DNA from 2 places in the Flavobacterium panacagri genome. Region 2 is predicted to be linked to the other one. Evidence: riboswitches for the same ligand, from Rfam matches in the RefSeq annotation. Region 2 holds a riboswitch; the other holds the start of a gene.

Region 1 (3,505 bases), 2.5 Mb from region 2:
TCCAAAAAACATTACACATCATCCAGATTATTTAAACAAAGCAACCAGATATTTTCCTTTTATCGGATGGATTGTTGGAAGTATTTCTTTTATCATTTATTCTCTATTTGCTCTGTTTCTTTCTACAGAAACGGCTGTTATTTTTTCAATTATCATTTCAGTTCTTACAACAGGAGCTTTTCACGAAGACGGATTTGCGGATGTCTGCGATGGTTTTGGCGGTGGCTGGACAAAAGAAAAAATCCTCATGATTATGAAAGACAGTGCAATCGGTGCGTATGGAGCAATTGGATTGGTTTTACTTTTTCTACTAAAATTCAAACTGCTTTCAGAATCTATTTTGCTATTTCAAGTTTATGATTCGATGGCAATATTCAAAATTTGGCTTTTGTTTATTTCTGCTCATTCCTTGAGCCGTTTAGCTGCAATTAGTATCATTTTTACACATGAATATTCTCGTCAAGATGCTTCGAGCAAAAGCAAACCCATTGCCAAACAATTTACCTGGAAAGAAGTTTTTGGATCATTCTTTTTTGGGTTGATTCCTTTACTTGTATTTTCTTATTTAGATCCTAAAGTTCTATTTTCAGTTATTCCAGTTTTCATAACAAGATATTTTTTAGCAAAATATTTCCAAAAATGGATTGATGGCTATACTGGAGATTGCCTTGGTGCCACACAGCAGGTTTGTGAAGTTATCTTTTACTTAAGCATTTTATTTTTATGGAAATTTATCTAGTCCGCCATACTGAAACCATTTGCGAAAAAGGAATCTGCTACGGACAATCGGATGTTGCTATTGCGAAACCTTTTGATGAAGTTTTCAGTAAGATTATTTCTGAATTGCCTTCTGAAGCCTTCATTTTTTCTAGTCCATTAAAACGCTGTGTGATTTTAGCTAAACATATTCAAGAAAATATAAAGGTAATTTCTTATCAGGAAGACAAACGTTTGATGGAAATGAATTTTGGCGACTGGGAGCTAAAAAACTGGAATGAAATTCCGCCCGAAGAACTCAATCCGTGGATGGAAGATTTTGTCAATCTTAAAGCTACAAATGGCGAATCTTTCACGGAATTACACGAAAGAGTCGGTGATTTTTTATCTGAAAAAATTTCTAAAATAAAACAACCGATAGTCATTGTGGCACACGCAGGAATCATTCGAAGCATATTATGTCATCAAACTTCATTACCTTTAAAGGAAGCATTTCAGAATAAAGTAGATTTTGGACAAGTTATAAGAATCGAATTATAAATTCCTTATTTGTTTCACTTTTAAGGCTTATTAGTGAAACAAATTTGAATAATCCGTATTTTTAACTTTATCTTTGCGGCAAAATAAGGTTGTGTTTTGATGAACACATTAAAAGGGAATCAAGTAAAATCTTGAGCTGTACCCGCAACTGTAAGCTAAGTTCTTAAACGAACGCTTGTTGTAAACTGCAAAGCCACTGTCACGCCCTGCGTGATGGGAAGGAAAACAACAAGACGCAAGCCAGGAGACCTGCCTTTATAACAAATTATCGAGCTCTCGGGAAAAAGAGTGAAGAAATTATGACTATAAAATTAAGGTTTGTTTTTTGTTTTCTATTGTTGTGCCAGATTACTTTGGCGCAGAACGATTCTATTAACAAATTGAAAGAAGTTGTCGTTTCCGATTCAAATCTTAAAAATTTCTCGAATACACAGTCGATTCAACGTTTGAATGATTCTATCATAAGCAAAAACCAATCTTCATTAACTTCACTTTTAAATTACAATACTGTATTATATTTTAAAGAAAATGGATTAGGAATGACTTCTGCTCCTTCTTTCAGAGGAACAACTTCGCAGCAAACTGTAGTGGTTTGGAACGGTATAAATGTAAACTCTCAATTATTAGGACAAGCAGATTTCAATACCATTTCGACACGTGGCTTTAATTCAATAGATGTAAAAGCCGGCGGAGGAAGTGTTGTGTATGGAAGCGGTGCCATTGGAGGAACAATTCATTTAAATAATGATCTGAAATTTACAGATACATTCAAAAATGATTTCCAAATCTATTATGGAGAGTTTAATACTTTAAGTGCTGTTTACGGTATTACAGCGGGAACTAAAAAATGGAGTTTTGATGCAAGTTTTACCAGAAACAGCTCTGACAACGATTTTAAATTTGTGGGGCAAGAAGTATGGAATAAAAATGGTCAATACTACAATAACACTCTTGATGCTGCAATAGGTTACAAAATAAATGATAAAAACAGTATCAAATTTTACAGCGAAATATTTGATGGCGAAAGGCATTTTTCGCTCACTTCACCAAATGAAACCAAAACCAAATACCAAGATTATAATACTCGAAATTTATTGACTTGGAGCAGTTCCTTTACCAAATTTGACTCTAATTTAAAGCTTGCTTATATTAGTGAACATTATAATTATTTTGAAGATATTAATAGAGACGTACATACTTCTGGAGGTGTAAAAAGCTTTATAGGAAAGTATGATCTAGATTACACAATATCTGCTAAAATGAAAATAAGCACCATTTTAGATTACACCAGAAATGATGGAAATGGATCTGGAATTGGCCAAAGCATACGCGAAATTGCAGGTGCTAGCTTGTTATGGAAACATACACTGACAGATAAATGGAATTATGAAATGAGCGCTCGAAAAGAGGTTTCAGATGCTTACAAAAGTCCTGTCCTTTTTTCGGTTGGTTCTCGATATAATTTCTCAGATTTCTATAAGCTTAAGTTTAATTTTTCTAGAAACTTCAGAATTCCAACATTTAATGATTTGTATTGGGAAGGAAGCGGTAATCCTGATTTAAAACCAGAAAGTTCTTTTCAGGCAGAAATAGGAAATGAATTTAAATACAAAGATCTTCGGCTGACGGTTACAGCTTACGGAATGAAAATTAAGGATATGATTCGATGGCTGCCCAATAGTTCAGGAAATTGGATCCCAGAAAACACAGATAGAGTCACTATCTATGGTGCCGAAGCACTTTTGGGATGGAGAAAAAGCTTCAACAAACATACATTTGATTTTAATGGAACTTATGCTTATACCGTTTCATTAAACGATAAAACAGACAAGCAGCTTTTTTATGTTCCCTACCATAAAATGACAGGTGCAGCATCTTATTACTACAAAAAACTTTCAGCCTATTATCAAATTATGTTTACGGGAGAAGTTTTTACAACATCAGACAATAATCCAAAATATATACTTGACGCTTACAATGTTTCTAACATAGGAGTTGATTATAATTTTAGTAAAAAAAATATTTTCAAACTGGGAGTCAAAGCCGCTAATCTTTGGAATGAAAAGTATGAAGCGCTTCCTAATCGCTTTATGCCAGGACGAAATTTAACCATTTATTTAAACCTTAATTATTAATAACATGAAACTAAAAAATCTTTATTTAGGAATTATAGCATCTGCTTTTCTGTTTGCATCTTGTAGCAGTGATAATGATGATAATAATGATGTTCCGTTAGGGGCATATGACA
Region 2 (3,505 bases):
TGTATTTATTGAGGAGGAAAGATTTTTGAACGGCCATATCATGTGTGTACCAAGGCTGTACTTCGTTTACTTTGATATTGTTGACGTTTCCGTTGTAGCGTTTTCCAACGTATATAAAACTGTAATTGAAATTCCAGGATTCATAACCCGCATTTAAAATTCCTGAACCGCTGTGCCAAGGCGTGTACGGAATCTGATCGCCATAAGAAGACATTTGCAAACCAGAAACTTTGGTAAAATCCTGACTTTGAGAATAGGTATAAGTCAAATTGGCATCCAGATTTACTTTGTGAATATGCGTTCCCAAATTCACAACGGTTTCAATTCCCTTTCCTTTTACCTGACCAATATTCGTCATCATCCAGCGGAATAGATTTCCTGTCGGCGCGGCTACAATTTTGTCTTTCGTATAGGTATAATAAACATCTGCCTGAATGGAAAACTTATCCAGAAAACTTTCTTTTACAGGAAAATTATAGGTAAAACCAACATCATACTGATTCATATATTCTGGTCGCAAAGTGCTTGAACCGACCATGGTGTAATACAAATCATTAAAGGTGGGCATTCTGAAAATACGTTTGGCAAACGCTCTCAGATTAAAATCGTATTTTTTGAAAGGAGTATAACCGAGGAATAATGCAGGAGTAAATTCGGTTTTATTGGGTGCTTTGGTGTTGTATTTTACTTCTTCAATTACTCTTGTGGCCAAGACATTTCCTAAAACTTTAAAACCTTCGTATCGATAGGAAGTTGCCAAAGAAACCAATGCGGTATAACGTGTTGGAAAAGAAAACTGTGTCTGGATTCCTCTTCTCGTTGCGTTTAATTTATTGTATTGAAAATCGGTTGAAAGTGAAACATCCCAAGTAGGTAAAATGCTGTACATATTGACTGCCGAAAAATAAGTTTCCTGCTGGTAATAGCTGTCATCAGACTGAACGCCTTCCGTTACGGTTTCGCCTAAAACATTGGTTGTATCTCTTGCAATGTAATGCGTGTAATCGTAAGCAAATTTTCCTTTTAATTGAAATTTATACTTTTCTGAAACGTCTTTCGTTAAAAAAGCCTGTCCGAAAAAATTCTTATCAAACTGTCGGAATCCGTCTCTGAATTTGTTTTCTACAATAGCTCCGGGCGCACCTCTTTCAGAATCATAATAATACACTTTGGCATCCCAGGAACCTTTGTTTATTTTTCCGTAAAGACCCGATTCAAATCGGAACGCTTCAATATCGCTGTTCCATCTCGTGGCTGTGGTATCATAAGCAGTAGTTCCGTCCAGATTTTTTCTTTTATATCTAAATTTATACTGCCCGTTAGATTTAATGTATTCTGAACTGACACTCATACTGACTTTGTCGCTCAGTTTCTGCTCCCATCTAAAACTCGGATCATGATAATTGATGGACATCGTTTTATACCGAACCAATAAATTTGTCTTTTTATCGCCAACAAAAACAGGACGTTTCGTTTTTAAATAAATGGCTGAAGCCGAAGCAAAATCCTTAGCCGACTGGAAAATTTCACTTTTTTGTCCATTATACATGGTAAGCGATTCCATATCGTCAAGAGAATATTTTCCGAGATCTGTAACACCGTTTTGGGCATTTCCAAGCTGGATTCCGTCGTAAAAAACACCAACATGATGTGTTCCCATATTGCGGACATCAACAGTTTTTAGTCCGCCAACTCCGCCATAATCTTTAATTTGAGTTCCGGCAAAATAACGAAGCGCATCGGCCACATTATGACTCGCCATTTTTTCGAGCAGAACGCCCGAGAGACTTTGCACAGGAATCACTTCCTGATATGGTTTTCCTTTTAAAATAACTTCTTTTAAAACACGCGAACTATCTTTCTCCGTTTGTGCATGAAGCCAAAAAGGAAGACCTAAAATAAAAACGGTAAGTAAAGTTTTTTTCAAATTATACATCACAATTGAATTAAATCAACTTTCTGTGATGCTTATACAAACGTAGAATTGACCCCGCTGTAAAACAGCTAGTCATTATCTTTGTCATCAACTTCATACCACGAAAGTTTTAAACTATGTGATCGTGGCAGGTCTCCTGACTTATTCTTTCTTTAAACGGCCTTCTCACCCCGCAAGACGGGACAATGGCATTAGTAATGTTCAAAGACTTTATGTAGAACTTACAGTAGCGGGTCTGTTCAGGATTTGCACCTGATTCCCTTTTAACTATTTTTTCTGATGAAAAAACAGACCAAAATCAGACGCAAATATAGGGCGCATATAATGGGTCTGCAAATTCGAAAGAACTTTTTTACAAAATAAAAAGTTTATCGGTACGAATGAGAAAGACTTTATAACATCATAAATACTTCTCAATCAAAGTTTCAATTTCAGGCGTAGAAGGTCTTGGCGCGTCTTTATGAATAATTTTCCCATCTTTCCCCAGTAATACGTAACGTGGAATTGTAGTTACATTTATTTGTTTCAGCAATTCATCTTTTTCAGATTTTGCAATAAGAAGACTGTTTTCCGTATTCAAAATATCTTTGTGCTGTAACATTGCTTTTTTCCATGACGTTGCACTTTTATCAATAGAAATAAATACAAAAGCTACGTCTTTATACTTTTCCATCAGTTTCTTTTCACTCGGAAGTTCCTCTCGGCAAGGCATACACCATGAAGCCCAGAAATCGATCAAAACCAATTTTCCTTCGTGTTTTTTCACTATATCTTTTAAAAATAAAGGTGTTGCAGTTGGTTTTAACTCCTCTTCTATATTGGAAATAAAAGCTTGATTTTTACAGTTGTTTCTAAATATTTCGAGTGCTTTTGCATCAAAAACAACTTTTTGGTCTCTATTGTTTACAGGATAATACATATTGATGTACAATAAATAATCAATAATAGCCTGATTTTTAAAATTTACAGAAATAAAGTTCAATACATTAGGAAGAGTCTTTTTTAAACCTAAAAAGTTCATTCGTTTTTTGACATAATTCTCAACAAGTTCTCTGTAAGCCTGCACATCAAGCAAAACATCAGCCTGATCAAAACTCTCTTCTATTGCGGTAAATGTGGTTGGATTTAAAGGTTGAGCTTCTAGAGCATTGTATAAAGTCAAACTCCAATACATAGTAGTAAAATATTCGTAAAACTCTTTCGAAAGTTTATTCTCTTTATAATACGTTTCTAATAACTCTTTCTGCTTAATGTAATCTTTATCAAAATAAGAATTGAGTTTGGCAGATGCCATAATAATTTTTAATTGATTGTAACTTGGAAGATTTTTAGTTGAACCGTATTTTGTAAAAGATTCATTTAAAAATTCCGATTCAGATTTACGGATTGGATTTTCATTACAATAATAATGAATCAATCCTTTATCGTCGAGATCAAATTCTATGGTTTCATTTGGCAGAGCATAGATAGAAGTTGCTCTATTTATGTCGTTACAAGATATAGTCGAATTATTATCCACTTTTAACTCCCGATTGTTTGTATTCAGAACTGCGCGGTCATAAATATTTT

The links. A riboswitch is a leader RNA that binds a small molecule or an ion and turns the genes downstream of it on or off. The one in region 2 is predicted to bind cobalamin.
Region 1: another riboswitch for cobalamin. It lies ahead of P2W65_RS00400 (TonB-dependent receptor plug domain-containing protein); the one in region 2 lies ahead of P2W65_RS15680 (TonB-dependent receptor).

Annotation. Positions count from the first base shown of each region.
Region 1 covers NZ_CP119766.1:76,357-79,861, reverse strand. The annotation lists gene P2W65_RS00410 (adenosylcobinamide-GDP ribazoletransferase) at 1-739, shown strand, start outside; gene cobC (alpha-ribazole phosphatase) at 724-1,257, shown strand; cobalamin riboswitch at 1,327-1,528, shown strand; gene P2W65_RS00400 (TonB-dependent receptor plug domain-containing protein) at 1,557-3,392, shown strand; gene P2W65_RS00395 (YncE family protein) at 3,397-3,505, shown strand, end outside.
Region 2 covers NZ_CP119766.1:3,559,896-3,563,400, reverse strand. The annotation lists gene P2W65_RS15680 (TonB-dependent receptor) at 1-1,936, opposite strand, end outside; cobalamin riboswitch at 2,046-2,248, opposite strand; gene P2W65_RS15675 (thioredoxin-like domain-containing protein) at 2,337-3,505, opposite strand, start outside.